One region of the Megasphaera sp. SW808 genome, then DNA from elsewhere that is predicted to be linked to it. Evidence: riboswitches for the same ligand, from Rfam matches in the RefSeq annotation. Region 1 holds a riboswitch; each other region holds the start of a gene.
What was found. Region 1 has a riboswitch for FMN ahead of E0L13_RS08790 (FGGY family carbohydrate kinase). Riboswitches for the same ligand answer to the same signal wherever they lie in the genome.
Positions count from the first base shown of each region.

Region 2: linked by a shared signal. The riboswitch ahead of E0L13_RS00760 (bifunctional 3,4-dihydroxy-2-butanone-4-phosphate synthase/GTP cyclohydrolase II) and the one ahead of E0L13_RS08790 (FGGY family carbohydrate kinase) in region 1 are both predicted to bind FMN.
Region 3: linked by a shared signal. The riboswitch ahead of ribD (bifunctional diaminohydroxyphosphoribosylaminopyrimidine deaminase/5-amino-6-(5-phosphoribosylamino)uracil reductase RibD) and the one ahead of E0L13_RS08790 (FGGY family carbohydrate kinase) in region 1 are both predicted to bind FMN.

Region 1 is NZ_SJOT01000022.1:44,170-51,107, reverse strand. Features, by position in the region: gene E0L13_RS08795 (LysR family transcriptional regulator) at 1-859, shown strand, start outside; FMN riboswitch at 989-1,125, shown strand; gene E0L13_RS08790 (FGGY family carbohydrate kinase) at 1,225-2,766, shown strand; gene E0L13_RS08785 (3-hydroxybutyryl-CoA dehydrogenase) at 3,045-3,905, shown strand; gene E0L13_RS08780 (short-chain-enoyl-CoA hydratase) at 4,049-4,831, shown strand; gene E0L13_RS08775 (DEAD/DEAH box helicase) at 4,906-6,486, opposite strand; gene E0L13_RS08770 (UvrD-helicase domain-containing protein) at 6,653-6,938, shown strand, end outside.
Region 2 is NZ_SJOT01000001.1:158,877-165,814, forward strand. Features, by position in the region: gene E0L13_RS00740 (FAD:protein FMN transferase) at 1-332, shown strand, start outside; gene E0L13_RS00745 (Lrp/AsnC family transcriptional regulator) at 453-893, shown strand; gene E0L13_RS00750 (4Fe-4S binding protein) at 996-1,730, opposite strand; gene E0L13_RS00755 (Crp/Fnr family transcriptional regulator) at 1,938-2,525, shown strand; gene E0L13_RS00760 (bifunctional 3,4-dihydroxy-2-butanone-4-phosphate synthase/GTP cyclohydrolase II) at 2,605-3,822, opposite strand; FMN riboswitch at 3,920-4,051, opposite strand; gene E0L13_RS00765 (FAD-binding oxidoreductase) at 4,126-5,529, opposite strand; gene E0L13_RS00770 (septum formation initiator family protein) at 5,694-6,020, shown strand; gene E0L13_RS00775 (S1 domain-containing RNA-binding protein) at 6,144-6,578, shown strand; gene E0L13_RS00780 (Ppx/GppA family phosphatase) at 6,692-6,938, shown strand, end outside.
Region 3 is NZ_SJOT01000002.1:53,908-60,845, reverse strand. Features, by position in the region: gene rlmN (23S rRNA (adenine(2503)-C(2))-methyltransferase RlmN) at 1-780, shown strand, start outside; gene E0L13_RS01100 (Stp1/IreP family PP2C-type Ser/Thr phosphatase) at 850-1,557, shown strand; gene pknB (Stk1 family PASTA domain-containing Ser/Thr kinase) at 1,597-3,522, shown strand; gene rsgA (ribosome small subunit-dependent GTPase A) at 3,536-4,393, shown strand; gene rpe (ribulose-phosphate 3-epimerase) at 4,396-5,040, shown strand; FMN riboswitch at 5,098-5,234, shown strand; gene ribD (bifunctional diaminohydroxyphosphoribosylaminopyrimidine deaminase/5-amino-6-(5-phosphoribosylamino)uracil reductase RibD) at 5,334-6,470, shown strand; gene E0L13_RS01075 (riboflavin synthase) at 6,451-6,938, shown strand, end outside.

The DNA of each region.
Region 1 (6,938 bases):
AGAAGAGAATATTACGAAGGCGGCCAAGATGCTGCACATCACGCAGCCTACCTTGTCGCGCCAGCTCATGCAGATGGAGGAAGAGTTCGGTGTGTCCCTGTTCAAGCGCAGCAAGCACAGCATCATACTGACTGAGGAGGGCATGATACTGCGCCGCCGGGCCCAGGAGCTCGTCGACCTGGCCGAAAAGACGGCGAAGGAAGTGTCGCGGCAGGACGAGGTCATTTCCGGCGAAATCGCCATCGGCTGCGGCGAGACGAAGAATCTGGAGCCTATGGCCAAGGTCATGGCGGCCTTTCAGCAGGCCTATGGAGAGGTGCAGTTTACCTTGTATACGGGCATTGCCGACGACGTGAAGGAGCGCATCGAGCAGGGAACCCTCGATTTCGGACTACTCATTGAGCCCGTAGACGTGAGCAAGTACAGCTACCTGCGCATGCCTCTCAAGGACCGCTGGACCGTGCTGATGCGGCAGGATCATCCCATGGCGGCGAAGGAGGCCGTCGAGCCGCAGGATCTGGCCGGGCAGCGCCTCATCATGCCGGCCCGCTTGTCCGTAAAAAATCAGGTCGAAGCCTGGCTGGGGCGATGGCAGTCCGACGTGCGCCTGGCCGTGTACATGAATCTGTCGGCATACAACAAGATGGTCCTGACGGACAACGGCGTCGGCCTGGCCTTGGGGCTGGACTTCGACACGGTCTTGCCGGGCTTGTGCATGCGCCCTATGAAGCCGTTCATCGAAAACGGCAGCTACATGGTCTGGAAAAAGAACCAGTTCTTGTCGCCGCTGCTGGAACGGTTCATCGAGTTTACGGAAGTATATCTGCAGGAGCACTATGGAGCGCAGCGCGGTGAATAGGGCACCGGCGTCTGGACAAAGGCGTTTCACCGGGCGGGCTTTGCTTTTGCCGTCGTCTTACTTGTTTTTTCCATTCCATCGTAGTATGATATATATGTAAAAAATACATAATATATTTACATTAATATATTTAGTCTTTGAGGCAAGGTGAGAAAGGGAAATCCTTTCAGAGTCCTGACCGGCGGTGATAGTCCGCAACCTCCTGAGGGAGCTGACCCGGCGAAATTCCGGGACCGACAGTATAGTCTGGATGAGAAAAGACTTCGGGCGTGGCACAGGTGTGTTTGCCGTGCCGTTCTCAAGTGCGAAAAGGCTGGATGTATTCCGGCCTTTTTTTGATTTGCCGCAAGATAGAAGGGCAGGTAATGGATATGGAAAAGAAATATTATTTGGGATTTGACGCCGGGACGCAGAGCGTAAAGGTCGCCGTGTACAGCGAGGACATGGAATGCGTAGCTATGGATACGGCCAAGACGACGCTGTATTATCCTCACCCCGGCTGGGTGCAGATGGACGTAGACGAATATTACCGCCTCATCAAGCAGTGCATGGCGTCGTGCAGCCGCCAGCTGGAAGAGAAGGGGATTTCCCCAGCGGCAGTGCGGGCCATTATGGGCGACGGCATCATCTGCGGCATCGCCGGCGTCGACGCCGAAGGGAACGCCGTGACGCCGTACGTCAACTATCTGGACAGCCGCACGGCCGACGACGTAGAAGCGCTGAAAGAACTCAAGCTGGATATCTGGGCGGCCGAAACGGGCAACGCTGAGCCCAACGTCATGTTCCCGGCTATGTTTGCTCGCTGGTTCATGAAGCATATTCCGGCCTTTAAGGAAAAGGGCGTCAAGTTCGTCCACAACTGCCCGTACGTCCTCATGCATCTGGCCGGATTGCAGGGAGAAGACGCCTTTATCGACTGGGGCGCTATGTCCGGCTGGGGCCTGGGCTACAACGTCGTGACCAAGGAGTGGTCCGATGAGCAGCTGCGCATCCTGGGCATCGACAAGAAATACATGCCGCGTATCGTCAAGCCCTGGGACATTATTGGACATCTCTGCGAAGACGATGCTCTGGAAACGGGCTTCCCTGCCGGTATTCCCATTTGCGCCGGCGCCGGCGATACGATGGAATCCATGATGGGCAGCGGCATTCTGGAAGCGGGCAAGGCCGTCGACGTAGCCGGCACGTGCGCTATGTTCTGCGCCGCCACGGACGGCATCATTCCTGAATTGTCCGTACCGGGCAGCGGCCTCATCTTCAATTCGGGCACCTTGCCGGGAACGTATTTCTACTGGGGAATGGTGCGGACCGGCGGACTGGCCCTGCGCTGGTTCAAGGATTCGATTTGCCGCCGCGAAGACGACGACTACTATGCCGAGCTGGACGTGCTGGCAGCACGCCATACGGCCGGCTGCGACGGGGCGATGTTCATTCCCTACCTGACGGGCGGCAACGGCGATTTCCCCCATGTGCGCGGTACCTTCACGGGCCTGACCCTAGACTCGGACCAGGGGGCGATGTGGCGCTGCGTCCTCGAAGGCATCGGCTACGACTACATGGAAGTTACCGACCGGTACCGGGCGGCAGGCATCGACCTGACGACCCTGACCATTACGGAAGGCGGCAGCCGTGACGATTTGTGGAATCAGATCAAGGCTGACATGCTGGACACGCAGGTATCGACGCTGCGCGTCGCCGGCGGGGCCGTGCCGACAAACTGCATCGTAGCCGCCTACGGAGCCGGCGATATTGCCGACCTCAAGCAGGCTCTCCAGCGGCAGCTCGCCGTTCACAAGACCTTTATGCCGAATAAGGACAACACGGCCATGTACAGGCGGCAATACGAACAAAGACGCCATATCTTGCAGGCCTTAAATGTCGGCGAAGGGCAAAAAAATGAATTGTGAAAAATTACATAATCTGGTATGACCAACGTTCATAATATAACGTAGTAAACGGCGCTTTTGGTATCGAATGATGAAATAAAAGTATTGGACATGGTTTATGTATTAAAAAAACGTATACATAATATGCAGTTTTTTGGAAAAATCGCGTTTTTTCGGTAGATTTTTTTGGAAAACGTGATATACTATGAGTGTAAGCAGTGAAACTTATTTTAATATCGCGCGTGAGTTTTTGAAAAGAACTCGTGAAAAAAATCACGCGAAATAAGGAGGAGTTTAACATGTTTTGTAAAAAGGTAATGGTTATTGGCGCAGGCACCATGGGTTCCGGTATCGCTCAGGTATTTGCTGTTAACGGTTGCGAAGTCGTTTTAAATGATATTAAAGACGAATTCATCGCCGGCGGCAAAGCTAAAATTGATAAAGCCTTGACGAAATTGGTCAGCAAGGAAAAAATGACGCAGGAAGAAAAAGACGCCGTAATGGGCCGCATTTCCGGTTTCGTTACCCGCACGGCCGACAACATGAAAGACATCGACCTCGTTGTTGAAGCTGCTATCGAAGATCTGAAAATCAAATCGGCTATCTTCAAAGAATTAGACGAACTCTGCCCGGAACACACGATCCTGGCCAGCAACACGTCCTCTTTGTCCATCACGCAGATCGGCGCAGCTACAAAACGTCCGGACAAAGTTATCGGCATGCACTTCTTCAACCCGGCTCCGGTCATGAAATTGATCGAACTCATCAACGGCATCGCTACTTCTGAAGATACGTTCGCAAAAATCAAAGAAGTATCCGAAGAAATCGGCAAATCCCCGGTTAAAGTTGCAGACTTCCCGGGCTTCGTAGGCAACCGCGTCGTTATCCCCATGATCAACGAAGCTATCCAGGCTTTGATGGAAGGCGTAGCATCCAAAGAAGATATCGACTCCGTATGCAAACTGGGCTTCAACCATCCGATGGGCCCCTTGGCTTTGAGCGACTTGATCGGCAACGACGTTGTCCTTCACATCATGGAAGTTCTCTATGAAGGCTTCGGCGATCCGAAATATCGTCCGTGCCCGCTCCTCAAAACGTACGTCAACGCCGGTTACCTCGGCCGCAAGACGGGCAAAGGCTTCTACGACTACACGAAATAATAGGCGAGCAGTACAAACACAACTCTATAAGCAAGCAATGTAAACTCAAGCGATTTATATTTGTCAGGCAGTGGGCGTGAGTATTCACGCCCCTTGTTTGCACGTCCTACGTGTGAATATATTATTTTGGGAGGGTTCTAATTATGGACTACAAAAACATTCTTTACTCGGCAGAAAACGGTATTGCAACGATTACGATCAATCGTCCGAAAGCTCTGAACGCCCTGAACACGGAAACGGTTTCGGAATTAAGAGACCTCGTCGGCAAAATCGCCGCTGATTCCGAAATTAAAGTCGTCGTTATCACGGGTTCCGGCAGCAAATCCTTCGTAGCCGGCGCAGATATCGTTGAAATGTCCACGAAGAATGCAGTTGAAGGTCGCGCATTCGGCAAAATCGGTCAGGATACGTTTACGGAAATCGAAAACATGCCGCAGCCGGTTATCGCTGCTATTAACGGCTTCGCTTTGGGCGGCGGCTGCGAACTGTCCTGCGCTTGCGACATCCGTTATGCTTCTGAAAACGCTAAATTCGGTCAGCCCGAAGTTGGCCTCGGCATTACGCCGGGCTTCGGCGGCACGCAGCGTCTGCCCCGTGTCGTTGGCCGCGGCTACGGCAAAGAACTGATTTTCACGGCTGGCATGATCGACGCTCAGGAAGCATATCGTATCGGCCTCGTAAACAAAGTTGTTCCTCAGGAAGAACTGATGGATACCGTATATGCATTGGCTAAGAAGATCGCGAAAAACGCTCCGATCGCCGTACAGCTCTCCAAAGCAGCTATCAACCGCGGTATCAACTGCGACGTTATCACTGGTATTGCTTATGAAGACGAAGTATTCGGCCTTTGCTTCGCTACGGAAGACCAGAAAGAAGGCATGGGCGCTTTCGTTGAAAAACGTAAAGCTACGTTCACAGGCAAATAATATCCTTGATATTGCCATATGAATAAGAAAAAACCGTATCCTCGTCAGAGGGTACGGTTTTTTTGATAGGCGAATTAGTCTTTAAAATAGGGCTTGAACACGGAGCGGTTTGGTTCCTTGCGGACCTTCTTTTCTCCGCTGCGGCGGAACGTTCCCGACGCGTTGTCGTTTTGCTTCCGCGGCGCAAAGTGACGGCGTTTCGTATTGCCGCTTCGATAGTCTCCGCTGCGTTCGCTCCGGTCGTTTCGTTCGGAACGGTCGTTCCGGTCGTGACGATAGTCGCGGCGGCGGTTTTTGTCGCCGTAGGGACGGCGGGAGCGGTGGACGCGCAGGGGCGCTTCTTCCGTAATGTTGACCGGCGTCGTGTCCGGCTCCTTCGTGAGCAGCTTGATGGCTGCTGACAGGAGGGCGACAGAGTCGAAGTGGGTGAGAAGCTCTTCGGCGTTGGCCCGGTAGATGCTGTAGTTGTCGTCTTCTGTCGCGGCGACGAGACGGCGGATAGCCGCCTGCTGGGCTCCTTCCAGGGCTTCCGAGAAGGTCGGGGCCTTGCGGCGGGCGATGCGCCGTTTGATGAGCCGTTCGATGGCCCGCAGGTGGTCGATTTCGCGGGGAATGACGAAGGTCGTCGCTTCGCCGCTCTGGCCGGCCCGGCCTGTACGGCCGACGCGGTGGACGTAGCTTTCCGGGTCCTGGGGTAAATCGTAGTTGAATACGTGGGTGACGCCGCTGATGTCGAGGCCGCGGGCGGCGACGTCGGTGGCGACGAGGATATCGATAGTCTTTTCGCGGAATTGGCGGATGACCGTGTCCCGTTTAGCCTGCGTCAGGTCGCCGTGAATGCCTTCGGCGGAATAGCCACGCTTTTTCAGGGCTTCGGACAGCTCGTCGACGCGGCGCTTGGTACGGACGAAGATGATGGCCAAATCCGGCTCCTGCAGGTCGAGAAGGCGGCAGAGGATGTCGAATTTCTGGCGGTCCGGCACTTCGATGTAGGACTGCTCGATGAGGTCGATAGTCACTTCCTTGGCCTTCATGCGGACGATCTGCGGGTCATGGAGGAAGGTTTCCGCCAGCTGCTGAATGGGCTTGGGCATGGTAGCCGAGAACAGCAGGGTCTGACGGGTGCTGGGCGTGGCGGCCATGATGAGGTTGATGTCTTCGATAAAGCCCATGTCCAGCATTTCGTCGGCTTCGTCGAGGACGATCGTCGAAATATGGCTCAGGCTGATGGTGCCGCGCTTCATGTGGTCGATGAGGCGGCCCGGCGTGGCGACGACGATCTGCGGCGATTTGCGCAGGCGGCGCAGCTGTCGTTCCATATCTTGTCCGCCGTAAATCGGCAGGGCCTGGATGTGGGTGAATTGGGCCAGGTGGTTGAGCTCTTCGGCGACCTGCATGGCCAGCTCGCGCGTCGGCGACAGGACGACGGCCTGTATTTCCTTCGACGGCTCGGACGCTAATATTTTTTCTAATACGGGAATGCCGTAGGCTGCCGTTTTGCCCGTGCCGGTCTGTGCCTGGCCGATCATATCGCAGCCCGACATGGCGACGGGGATGGCGTTTGCCTGAATCGGCGTCGGTTCTTCAAAGCCCATTTCGTTTAAGGCGTTGAGAATGACGTCGCTAATTTGTAAGGTTTGAAATTTTTCTAACATGTATGCCTCCTTTTGTATAACTTATTTATTATATCATTAGATAGATTAAAAGAATAGAGGGGGGCTGCGTTTTTGCGGCAGGAGAAATGGCTGGATTTCGTATTGAGCGGCGGCGGAATTCCTGTTATAATGAAAGAAACGAATGTTCGCAGAAAGGGAGGATACGATGATGGATTTGCTGCAGGGGCTGAACGACGCCCAGCGTCAGGCCGTGACGACGACGGAGGGCTGCGTGCGGGTCATCGCCGGCGCCGGCTCGGGCAAGACGCGGGCCTTGTCGCACCGGTTTGCCTTTTTAGTCAACGAGCTGGGCATCTTGCCGGGCCACATCCTCTGCGTCACCTTTACCAACAAGTCGGCGGCGGAAATGCGCCGGCGCATCCACAACCTGACAGGCGACAACGACACGGGCTACGTCAATACGTTCCATGGATTCTGCGTATCGGTCCTGC
Region 2 (6,938 bases), on a different contig from region 1:
CCTTATCGACGTCTGGCGATTATGAACGGTACTTCATGCAGGATGGAAGGCGGTATCACCATATTTTTGATCCCGTCACGGGATATCCCGCCGATTCGGGCGTTATGAGCGACTCTATCGTCATCGACGGAGACGTGGAGCATGCGGGAATGCTCAGCGATATCTTGACGACGGTCGTCTTTGTGTTAGGCCCGCAGAAGGGTCTGGCGTTTATCAACGGCATGGATGGCGTAGAATGCGAAATTACGGGTACCGATGGAACGATTTACATGACCGACGGGTTCCGCAGCCGTTTTTCCGACATGAACGCCGACTTTCGTATAGCTGAATAACCATCCCCTTACATGTAAAATTTTAAGCGAAACGGAAGTATTTTCTTGAATAATATTTACTTTTTCTTCAAAATGTAAGATAATATAACTATAAATATTTGTAGAGGATGGTAACGACATATGGATCACATTGATGACAAAATTTTGACAATTTTGAAGCGAAACGGAAAAGCTTCTGCTACGGAAATCAGCAAAGTTGTCGGTTTGTCCATACCGGCTGTAGCAGAACGAATCAGAAAAATGGAACACGCCGGTATCATTGAAGGATATGGCGCAAAAATCAGCCGCCGTAAGACGGGATACAACGTCACGGCTTTTATTATGGTTAATATGGAACGGTCTGGCGACGTCGAAGAATTCCGGGAAAAGGTCGTTCAATTCCCTCAGGTCTTGGAGTGTCATCACGTTGTGGGGGCCTTTGATTACCTATTGAAAGTGCTGGTAAAAACTCCTGATGATTTAGAAAAATTCCTTATGGAAGAGCTAAACGAAATCCCGACGGTTTCGTCGTCTCAGACCTTTATGTGCTTGTCTACGCTGAAAGAAGAATGGAACGTATAAGACGGTACGAATTTTCTCTCCATAAAAAAGAAGCTTATCCTATGAAAGATAAGCTTCTTTTTTTACAATATGAAAGATGGGGAATCGTTTTAGGTCAGGACATTAATCTTCCTTGATGCGGCCGTCGATCGTAATGGTCTTTACCTGCCAGGGAATAAATTTTCCGCTTTGCTGGAGTGCTTTTTTTGCAGCCATTTCCAAGCCGCCGCAGCAAGGAACCTCCATGCGGACAATGGTGACATCTTTGATATCATTTTGTTTGATGATTTCAGTCAATTTTTCGGAATAGTCAATGCTGTCCAGCTTAGGGCAGCCGACAATCGTAATTTTATTGCGAATGAAATCTTCATGGAACCGAGCGTAGGCATAGGCCGTGCAGTCCGCTGCGATGAGCAGATGGGCTCCGTCGAAATAGTCTGCTTTGACCGGCACGAGTTTGATTTGTACGGGCCATTGGCGCAGCTGCGATTGTGCGACTGCCGGCGTGTTGGGAAGTTCGGCTGCAGCCGTCTGAAGAGACATGGCTGCCTGTCCGGGGCAGCCGTGAGAAAGTACGCGGGACTGGCTGCCGGGACATCCGCCAGTATGTTTCAGACCATTGGCTTTCATATTAGCCTTTACGGCGGCTTCGTCATAGGGAGCGGCTTCGCGCTCTACAAAGGTAATGGCGTTCGTCGGGCAGTGGGGCAGGCAGTCGCCTAGTCCGTCACAGTAATCGTCGCGCATGAGGCGTGCTTTTCCGTCTACCATGGCGATGGCCCCTTCGTGGCAGGCTGCTGCGCAGGCACCGCAGCCATTGCATTTTTCTTCATCAATTTGAATAATTCTTCTAATCATAATGTATTCCTCCAGTGGTTTTATATACGTAAATAGCATGGGCATGTAGTGTGCTGCCTTATGGTGAAAGTATACTATACAGGGCAGGAAAAATCTGTTGTTTTTGCAACGAGGTGAATGAAATTGCAATATTTTTTACCAGTCATTCAACATTCTGAGTTGTTTGCTCACATCGGGACAGAAGATATTGGCAAACTACTGGATGCGATGGACATATATAAAAAGAAATACAAAAAAGGAAATTTTATTTTCTATGCAGGAGATACAATTGAGCAAATCGGCATTGTCTTATCCGGCACGGTGCACATCCTGCAGGAAGATTACTGGGGCAACCGCAACATCTTGTCCCAAGTTCGCCCCGGCAGTTTATTTGGCGAAGCCTTTGCGTGTCTTCCTGATGTAAAGTCGACAGTAGATGTTGCCGCCTTAGACGATACGGAAGTTATGTTCATCAACGTAAACAGCATTATTCATGCCGGTCAGGTTTTAACGAAAGCGCAGGAGCGTGTGGCTTTGAATCTTCTGGCTATCATGGCACGGCGCAATATGCAGCTTACGCAGAAAATACGGTATATGTCACAACGGTCGACGCGGCAGAAGCTCATGTTCTATTTGTCGGAAGAAGCGCTGCGGCAGGAATCTTCGTCGTTTACACTGCCCTTTAACCGACAGCAGCTGGCCGATTTTCTCTCTGTCGACCGGAGCGCCATGTCGGCAGAGCTGAGCCGGATGAAAAAAGATGGGCTGATTGACTATTACAAAGATAAGTTTATTTTGAAAGAACCGCAGGTATAAGCCAAAAAGAGCAGCAGCAGAATTCCGATGGTTATTCAGAATCTGCATGCTGCTCTTTTTCTTAGATAATTACGCTGTATTAGCGCAGGTGGGGAAGAATATGTCCCATCTTATGCTTTTTCGTTTCCAAATAGAATTCGTCGAATTCCTGGGGCTTCATTTCAATCGGCACGCGTTCTACGATTTCTACGCCGAAGCCTTCGAGGCCGTAGATTTTTTCCGGGTTGTTCGTCAGCAGGCGCAGTTCTTTGGCGCCCAAATCCTGCAGAATCTGAGCGCCGATCCAATATTCGCGCAGGTCTGGCGCAAAGCCCAGCTTTTCATTGGCTTCTACGGTGTCATAGCCCTGTTCCTGGAGGACGTAGGCCTTCAGCTTGTTGATGAGGCCGATGCCCCGGCCTTCCTGGCGCATGTAGAGGAGAATGCCCCGGCCTTCGGCGTTGATCTGGGTCATGGCAGCGGCCAGCTGTTCGCCGCAGTCGCAGCGGCACGAGCCGAATACGTCGCCGGTCAGGCATTCGGAGTGGACGCGGCAGAGCAGGTTTTTACCGTCGCCGATGTCGCCTTTGACGAGGGCGACGTGGTGTTCGCCCGTCAGGTCGTTGACGTAGCCGTAAATTTTGAATTCGCCGAATTTCGTCGGCATCTTAGCGACGGCTTCGCGGACGACGTGCTTGTCGTGACGGCGGCAGTAGTTCTGCAGGTCGTGAATGGTGATGAATTTTAAATTGTACTTGTCGGCCAATTCCCACAGCTGCGGCGTCTGCATCATCGTGCCGTCGTCGGCCATGATTTCGCAGCACAGGCCGACTTGCTTCAGGCCGGCGAGGCGCATGAGGTCGACCGTCGCTTCCGTATGGCCGTTGCGGGCCAGGACTCCGCCGCGCTTGGCGATTAAGGGGAAGTTATGGCCGGGACGGCGGAAGTCTTCGGGACGGGCCGTTTCTTCCGTGCATTTGCGGGCCGTCAGCGCCCGTTCTACGGCGGAAATGCCCGTCGTCGTATCGACGTGGTCGATGGAGACGGTGAAGGCCGTTTCGTGATTGTCCGTATTGTCGCTTACCATCGGCGGCAAACCGAGCTTGCGGGCGTATTCGATGCTCATGGGCATGCAGATGAGGCCCTTGCCGTGGGTTGCCATGAAGTTCATGTTTTCTGTCGTGCAGTACTGGGCGGCGCAGATAAAGTCGCCTTCATTTTCTCTATCCGGGTCGTCGGTGACGATGATGATATGCCCGGCTTGCAATTCTTCGATTGCTTCTTCTACGGTATTGAATTTTCTGTTTTCCTTTGCCACAATAAAACCTCCTGAATATGATAAAGCCCTGACGGTCTGTCCAGCAGCGTCAGGGCTTTTTGGTCAACACAACACAAGCTGCGCGGAGGCAGCTCCATCGTATCTTCTTCCATCCAGACTATACTGTCGGTTTTGGAATCGCACCAAATCACGAGCACATGGCTCCTACGCCGTAGCGTTCGCGGACTATACCGCCGATCGGGAATTTCACCCTGCCCTGAAGATATATGACTACATGAATCATTATACACAGAATGGCTATCCTTGGCAAGAGCCGCCGCGGCCGGCCGGGCTGGGACAGGCCTATTCTATGTCGAATATTTTGCCCGGATTGAGGATATTGCTGGGGTCCAGGGCCTTTTTGATAGCTTTCATCATGGCCAGCTCGTCGGGATTGGTAAATTCTTCCATTAAATGCTTCCGCTTAAAGCCGATGCCGTGCTCGCCCGATAAACGGCCGCCGTGGGCGTAGATGAAGGCGTACAGCTCCTGCTGGTTTTGTTCGACCCGGCGGGCCCAGTCTTCGTAGGGCGTATCGTCGGGCTTTAAGATGTTGAGATGGATGTTGCCGTCGCCGGCGTGGCTGGCAATGCGGGTGATCAGGCCGTATTTGCCGGCCAGGCGGAGAATTTCCGCCAGCAGGAGCGGTTCCTGGTCGACGGGGACGACGACGTCTTCTTTACTGACGATGAGGCTTTCGGCGCGGACTGCTTCGGCGAAGGCCTTGCGGGCCTGCCAGATTTTATTGTGGTCGGCGACGAGGACCGACGACGCGCCGTGGTGCGTGCAGAGCTCGTCTAAAGCGACGGCCTTGTCGTCCAGGTCGTCTTCATTGATGCCTTCGACTTCGACGATGAGGTAATTTCCCGAATCGCTGCCCTGCAGCTTTTCATGGAGATATCTTTCTACAGATTGAATGGTAATATTGTCCATATATTCGACGCAGGTCGGGACGATGCCTTGCTTTAAAATGGCTCCGACGGCGCCGATGGCTTGTTCCGGCGAATCGAAAACGGCCAGCAGATCGAGGGCGTATTTAGGCTTCGGCAGGAGCTTGACCGTCGCCTTGGTGATGATGCCCAGCGTGCCTTCCGAGCCGATGACCAGCTGCTCGAGGCAGTAGCCTGTCGATTGCTTCTGCAGGCGTGCGCCGAGCTGGACGATGCGGCCCGTCGGATTGACGATTTCCACGTCGTATACCTGATGGCGCGTCGTACCGTATTTGACAGCCCGGTTGCCGCCGGCGTTGGTGGCGATATTGCCGCCGATAAAGCAGGAGTCGCCGCTGCAGGGGTCGCCGGCGTAGAACAGACCCTTGGCTTCGGCTGCGTCCTGCAGGTCCGACGTGCGGACGCCCGGTTCTACGACGGCGTATAAGGCGTCTTCGTTAATTTCCAGAATGCGGTTCATTTTTTCCAGGGACAGGACGACGCCGCCGTAAATAGGCACTGCGCCGCAGGCCAGCCCTGTACCGGCCCCGCGGGGCACGACGGGAAAATGATAGTCGTTGGCCAGCTGGACGACAGCGGCGACCTGCTCGGCCGTTTCGGCAAAGACGACGGCTTCGGGCATGTGGTGGTACGCCGGGTCGGTCACTTCGTCGTGGGAGTAGGGCTGCATTTTATCCGGATCTGTCGTGACGTTTTTAGGGCCGACGGCAGTCTGCAGTTTTTTTAAAATTTCAGGAGTAATCGGTTCATATCTCATGAGCAAAGACCTCTGTTTCTTCATAGTTTACGTTCTATTATATAATATCAGCGGCGTTTGCGAAAGTGGGCCGTATTAAATCGAGAAAAAACTTTATCTTAAGTGAAAATGAAGGTATACTTATAGCATGCGTGTTGCAGTGCCTATATTAAAGGAGCAGAATCATGACGGAAAAACGGGATGGGCGGCTCCGACGTACCGGGACGGTGCGCCGGCGGCGTACGAAAAAAAAGAAGGGGATGACGCTGTACAAGGGCATCGTCCTTCTCATACTGCTGGTCGGAGGAGTCTTCTTGTGCCTGCGCATGTATCAGATGTGGCAGATCCACGAGGACATGAAGCGGACGCTGCAGCAGGAGCAGGCCTTGACGGAAGAAAACCAGCGGCTGAAGGACAGGAAAGAACAGCTTATTTCCCCCGATGCCGTAGAAAAACAGGCGCGGGAACAGTTCGGACTGGCCGAGCCGGGAGAAATCCCCTACAGGCGCTGACGAGGCGTTCCGCCTTAGGAATTTACATTATTTTGCGATTGAATTTTTCGCCGTTTATGAGTATAATAGCGTTATACGTGTTATCAGCAAAGCTGAAGCATACAAGGAGGAATATAAGGTAACATGACAATCGAAGTAGGCAGTGTATTGGAAGGCACCGTGACAGGGATTACAAAATTTGGCGCTTTTGTAGAGCTTCCTGACAAGAAGGTGGGCTTGGTCCACATTTCTGAAGTTGCTAATGAGTATGTAAAAGATGTGCACGATTTCTTGAAAGTTCAGGACAAAGTAAACGTCAAAGTTTTGTCTGTCGACGATAAGGGAAAAATCGGCCTGTCTATCAAGCAGACCCAGCCGGCTCCGGAAAAGAAAGAGTTCCGTCCAAGACATGAATTCCGCCAGCACAACAATTTTGACTCGAATCGCCGCTCTTCTACATCGTTGTCTTTCGAGGACCGGCTTAGTAAATTCCTGAAGGAAAGTGACGAACGCCAGATGGATTTGAAACGCAATACCGAATCAAAACGCGGCGGCCGCGGCGCTCGCCGTGCCGATTGATTTCGTATATCGGTAATCATAAGGACGAATAAAGAGTATTCCTGTCTTGGAATGCTCTTTTTGTTTTACCGACTGGAAAAGGCTGTCCGAGTTTAGAACGAGGTACATGACAGATGAAGGATAAGGAATTTGCCGTTGTCGATATCGGCTCCAATTCCCTGCGCCTGATGACGGGGCGCTGGGAAGATGATCGCTGGAAGTTTTCGGCGAAAGAATTGGAAATGACGCGCCTCGGCTATCAGATAGAAGAGACAAGGCATTTATCGCCGGAAGGGATTGAGGCCTCCCTTGCGGCCATGACCCGATGGCAGGCCCGGTTAGGATCCGTTCCCGTCTGTGCCGTCGCGACCAGCGCAGTGC
Region 3 (6,938 bases), on a different contig from region 1:
CTGCACGACGGCAACACCGTCGAAACAGTCCTCATGATGCACGACTACGGCAATTCTATCTGCTTGTCGTCGCAAGTGGGCTGCGCCGTAAACTGCGCCTTCTGCGCTTCGGCTAAAAACGGCTTCGTCCGCAATTTGACAGCCGGCGAAATGGTAGCCCAGCTCATGGCGTTCCGCAAATACGTAACGCCGGATCTTCACTCTATCGTCATCATGGGGACAGGCGAACCCCTGCTGAACTATGACAACGTCGTCCGTTTTATGAAGATGATCCATGAAAAGGACACGCTGTATCTGGGATACCGCAACATGGCCCTGTCGACGTCGGGCATCGTGCCGCGCATGTATGACCTGGCCGACGAAGGCATCCCTATTACGCTGGCCGTGTCGCTCCACGCGCCGAACGACGAGCTGCGCCGCCGCATCATGCCGATTACGGACACCTATCCCGTCGCCGACGTGCTGAAGGCGGCAGACCATTATTTTCAGAAAACAGGCCGCAAGGTGACTTTTGAATACATCCTGATACAGGGCGTAAACTGCAGCACGGCCTGCGCCCGCGAGCTCGCAGAGCTGTTTGGCGGAAAAAATATCCTGATTAACGCCATTCCCATAAATGATAATTACGACGTCGGCCTGTATCGTCCGTCAGCAGGAGAAATCAATTCCTTTATTGCGTATTTGCAGAAACGCGGCATAAACGTCACGCTGCGCCGCGAAATGGGAAGCCAGATCCAGGCCGCCTGCGGGCAGCTGCGTATCAAGCGTGAAAACATTTGACATGTCCTAGGGAATATGATATGAATTATGTGTATGTAATAACAACGCACCGCGAGAGGACGTGAGACTTTGGGCACATACGGCGAATCACGAATCGGTCTGGTGCGCAAGGTAAATGAAGATTCTTTTTATATAAGCCGCGAACGAAACGTCTTGGCCGTCGCCGACGGCATGGGCGGGTACGTCGGCGGCGAAATAGCCAGCAAGACGGCCGTAGAAGCCATCGCCTATTATTTTAAGAACTTTACCTTTGCCGCGCCGGTACAACTGGAAAAAGCTATTCAATACGCAAATTCCTGCATTATCAGCAAGACGATGATCGACCCGTCGCTGGAAGGCATGGGAACGACTATATCTCTCGTAACCCTGGCCAAGCAGCACGCCTTTTGGGGTCACGTCGGCGACAGCCGCATTTACTTGTACCGCGGCGGCCGGCTGCAGCAAATATCCGTAGACCATACGATCGTCCAGGAGCTGCTGGAACGGCATAAAATCACGTCAGAAGAGCTGCAGAACCACCCGCAGCGCCACGTCCTGACCCGCGCCGTCGGCGTCGATAAGACGCTGCTTGTAGACAGCGGCGCCTTTGCCGTAGAGCGGGGAGACCGGATACTCATTTGCTCCGACGGCCTGACGTCGTTTTTGGACGAGCAGGTCCTGCGCGACGCCGTCGGCGATTACAGCCGCAGTGAACGCGATATTATCAACGATCTTTTTGCCCAGGTATACGATAACGGCGCAAAAGACAATGTTACTGCAATTTTAACAACCATATAATCGGGATTGACTACTATGAAAGTGGTGGAGAATCTAAAAATGATTGGTCATATATTAGACAACAGATACAAGATATTGGAGGAAGTAGGCACCGGCGGCATGGCCGTCGTCTACAAGGCCCAGGATATTTTGCTGGACCGTATCGTCGCCGTCAAGATCCTTCTCGCAAAATACGGAGACGACCACGATTTCGTCGTCCGGTTCCGTCAGGAAGCGCAGGCGGCGGCCAAGCTGTCCCATCCCAATATCGTAAATATATATGATGTTGGTTATGACGAAAATGTGCATTACATCGTCATGGAATACGTCCGCGGCGAAACGCTGAAGGAATATATTGAAAAGCACGGCCATCTGCCGATCAATACGTCCATACAGATTACCTTCGATATCGGCGAGGCTTTGGAAAATGCCCATAAAAACGGCATCGTCCACTGCGACATCAAGCCCCATAACATCCTGGTGACTGAAACGGGACGCATCAAAGTCGCCGACTTTGGCATCGCCAGAGCTATAAATTCCAGCGCGACCAACAAGGATGACCACGCCGTGCTGGGCTCCGTCCATTATTTTTCGCCGGAACAGGCCAGCGGCGGCCCCGTAGACGAACGGACGGATATCTATTCCTTGGGCGTCGTCATGTACGAGATGATGACCGGCGTCGTGCCCTTCGAAGGCGAGACGGCAATCAGCGTCGCCCTGCAGCACGTGCAGGATGATATTCCCTTGCCGACGAAGTATAACCGCCGCATTCCCCGACTGGTGGAACAGTGTATTTTAAAGGCCATGGCCAAGAATCCCGACGACCGGTTCCAGTCGATTGCCGAAATGATGTCGGAGCTTCGCTTGTCCCAAGGATTCGTCAATACCAATAAAGGAGCCATGCCGATTATCAAAAATAATTTTGCGACTCAGAAGATTCCGCCGCTGAAATCGCCGGAAGAGGAGCAGAAGAAAAATATCTTTTCCCGCATGCTCGATTCCATCAGCAGCCATTCGAAAAAATCCATTATCATCGGTATGCTCGGCGTCTTTGTCGTCGCGTTTATGTGGGCATTCTTTTCCTTCGGCAATTTCTGGAGCACTCAGGATATTACCGTTCCCGACGTAACAGGCAAGCAGGTGGAAATCGCCAAGGAAATACTGTCCAAGGAACACCTCAACGTTTCGGTCAACGAAATAGAAAGCGATGAAGTGCCTGTCGGCGAGGTCATTACCCAGACGCCGTCGGGAGGGGCCGTCGTCAAGGAAAACCGGACTATTTACCTGACCGTCAGCAAGGGCAATCAAGGCTCGGAAGTCCTCATGCCCGACCTGCGGGACCTGACGCTGGATGAAGCGAAGAAAAAGCTGTCTGAAATCGGCCTGACCATCGGCTCCGTCCATTACGCCGAAAGCGAAAAATATGAAAACGGCAAGATCATCAGCCAGAGCCCGGCCTCGCCGCGCAAAGTAGCGAAGGGCTCGTCGGTCGACGTCATTATCTGCCGCAAGGCCGAAAAGAAGAATGACGCTAAAAACGGACAGGATGCGCCGACCGTCAGCGGCATGACCTTGGATACGGCCATGAAGACCTTGGAAAACGCCGGATATATCGTCGGCAACGTGACCAATCTGGATGCGTCCAAGGACAACGCCCTGGCTAAGGTTGTCAAACAAAGTCCGCGCAGCGGCAACGTCGTCGATTTGACTGTCGAATACGGCGCAGCGGCGGCTGTTCCCGACGGCAGCGCCAATAATCAGGAACCGGCCGGCACGCCTCATTACGGCACGGTGAATATCAGCGTTCCTTCCGGCGCGTCGAGTCAGCACGTGCAGATCGTCGTGACGGACGACAACGGCACCCGTGTCGTCTATGACAAGAACCAGTCCGGCGGCGACAGCATTACTAAAAATATCAGCGGCGTAGGCAAGACCCGCGTCAAGGTATATATCAACAATTCGTTAGTACAGGATCAGTACATTTAATTGAAGGAGGATCATGACTACAGGCCGCGTTATAAAAAATTACAACGGATATTACTACGTAGATATCGGCGCCGGACAGCTCGTCGAATGCCGTCGCCGGGGAAAGGTCAAGGCGAAGATACTCGTCGGAGATGAGCTGGAAATTACGGAATTAGGCGGCGGAAAGGGCGTTGTCGAAAAGCAGCTGCCGCGGCGGAACAGCCTCCGCCGCCCGGCCGTGGCTAACATCGATCAGATGTTTGTCATCATGGCGGCGCAATCGCCGGACCCCAATCAGTTTCTCGTCGACAAGCTGCTCATGACCTGCGAATACGGCGGCGTTCATCCGAAGCTGTGCTTTAACAAGTGCGATTTAGACCGTGAAACAGCGGAAGCTTATAAAGCCTTTTATGAAACCTGCGGCTATGATGTCTATCTTGTGTCTGCCGTTACCGGCGAAGGGCTGGACTCCATCAAGGCTTTGCTTCCTCATAAGATGACCGTATTTGCCGGGCCGTCCGGCGTCGGGAAGTCGAGCCTGCTGTCTCAGATTTTAGGGCGGGACCTGTCTGTCGGCTCAGTCAGCGAAAAAATAAAGCGGGGCCGCCATACGACGAGGCACTCGGAAATCATGCAGCTGGAAGGCGATACGTATGTCATCGATACGCCGGGATTCAGTTCGCTGGAATTCGAACATCTCGACAAAGGGGAGGTCTTCGCCTTATTTCCTGACATGACGCCTTACGGCGGACGCTGCCGCTTTTCGTCATGCCTCCACTTGTCGGAGCCGGACTGCCCCGTAAAGGATGCCGTTGCCGAAGGCAAGATACAGAAAGAACGGTATGAAACGTACTGCAAAATCGTCAATTCTATTCTCGAAAGGAACCGATAGGTATGATACACATTTGTCCTTCTATTTTGTCCGCCGATTTTTCCCGGCTGGCTGAAGAAATTAAAGACGTAGAATCAAAGGGAGCAGACTGCATCCATCTCGATATGATGGACGGCCATTTCGTGCCGAACCTGACGTTCGGCGTGCCGATCATCGCCGCCTTGCGGAAGCACGTTTCCATTCCCTTCGACGCCCATTTGATGGTCGAACATCCCGACGTATACGTAGACGGCCTGGCAAAAGCCGGCGTGCAGTACGTTACAGTCCATCAGGAAGCGTGTCCTCACCTGGACAGCACGCTGCAGCATATCCGCAGCGCCGGCATGAAGTGCGGCGTTGCCTTGAATCCGGCTACGCCCGTATCGTCTTTATCCTGCGTGGCGGCGCAGCTCGATATGATCCTCATCATGAGCGTCAATCCCGGTTTCGGCGGCCAGAAATTCATTCCGTATTCGCTGGATAAAATCCGTGAAGCCAGGGCGCTGCTCGATTCCGTCGGCAACACGGAAGCCGTCGTAGAAGTAGACGGCGGCGTCAACGCCGATACAGTACAGGCGGTCAAGGAAGCCGGCGCTACCTTCCTCGTTGCGGGAAGCGCCGTATTTGGAGCGGCAGACCGGGCAGCGGCCATCGCCGCGCTGCGGTAAGAAGTCTGTACTTGTATTTCTATCCCTTATGTGCTAAAATCATAGGTGGATATGAATAATAGTCTTTGGGGCAAGGTGAGAAAGGGCAGCTTTCAATTCCTGACCGGCGGTATAGTCCGCTAGCCTGGCGTAAGCGGGGCTGAACCGATGCGATTTCGGTACCGACAGTATAGTCTGGATGGGAAAAGACGACGTTTCGTTTATTTTTGTTGTGCGCAAAAGGCTATTGGGTTTCCATACCCGTAGCCTTTTTATTTTTTATAACAAAATCTATCAGGAAAGGAATGACAGATTTGGAACCGGTAGATTATATGAGAAAAGCCCTGGAGCTGGCAAAGCTGGCCTTAGGGTATACAACGCCGAATCCGGCCGTCGGCTGCGTCATCGTAAAAGACGGTGAAATCGTCGGCACGGGCTACCATCGCCAGGCCGGCACGCCCCATGCGGAAGTATGGGCCCTGCGCGAAGCCGGCGACAAGGCAAAGGGCGCGACGGTATACGTTACGCTGGAACCCTGCGCGCATTACGGGCGGACGCCGCCCTGCGCCCGCACGCTCGTGGAAAAGGGAGTCGGCAAGGTCGTCATCGCCATGCTGGATCCTAACCCCCTCGTAGCGGGAAAGGGCGCGGCCATTCTCCGGCAGGCCGGCATACCTGTCGAAATCGGGCTGCTTTCCAAGGAAGCCGCTCAGCTGAACGAAGTATTCATTAAAAACATGATGGTGCAGAAGCCGTTTATCGCCGTCAAAATAGCGCAGAGCCTCGACGGCTGCATCGCCTCGCGGACGGGAAAATCCCAGTGGATTACGAATCAATGGGCCCGCAATTACGGCCACTACCTGCGCTCTATCTACGACGGCATCCTCGTCGGCATCAATACGGTCAAGCTTGACAATCCGCTGCTGACCTGCCGCATCCGCCGCGAAGCCCATGACGAGCCTCACCAGCCAGTACGCATCATCATGGATTCGCAGGGCCACATTCCCCTAAATTCCCTCGTCCTGACGGATAAGACGTCGCCGACCATCGTCGTGACGACGTCCCTCTGCCCGGTAGAAAAGATGAGAGAATTGAAAAACATGGGCGTCACTGTCCTGCTGGCTCCGCTGAACCGGGATCGTCACATCGATTTGCCGGCAGCTCTGGACTTGCTGTACAAGCAGGGCCTGCAGAGCATCCTCGTCGAAGGGGGCAGCAAAATTCAGGGGACCTTCTTCGACCACAAGCTCGTCGATAAGATATACGCCTTTATCGGCGACAAAGTCATCGGCGGCGAACAGGCCCTGTCGTCTGTCGGCGGCCATGGCGTCGATTCCCTCGACGAGTGCCTGCCCCTGGCTTACGATTCGGTCGAGCTGCACGACGGCAATATTTTGATTACAGCGTATAATGCGAACAGGGAGGGAGCTTATGTTCACTGGCATCATTGAGGAATTGGGCACCGTCGGCCAGATGGACCGCCGTCCCGACTCGATAAAGCTGACGATTCAGGCCCGTAAGGTACTGGAAGGGACGCAGCTCGGCGACAGCATCGCCGTCAACGGCGTCTGCCTGACGGTGACCTCCATGACGGATTCGTCCTTCACGGCCGACGTCATGCACGAAACGATGCGCCGTTCGTCCCTGAGCGACATCAAGAGCGGCTCGAAGGTCAATTTGGAACGGGCTATGCAGGTCGGCGGCAGGCTGGGCGGCCACATCGTCAGCGGCCATATCGACGGCGTCGGCCATATCGCTCGCATCGCCGCCGACGGCATCGCCCGGGTCATTACGATTTCCATTCCCAAGGACATGGAGCCGTTCATCGTCGAAAAGGGCTCTATCGCCATCGACGGCATCAGCCTGACCGTCGTTTCCGTAGGCAACAGCCAATTTTCCGTATCCATCATTCCCCATAC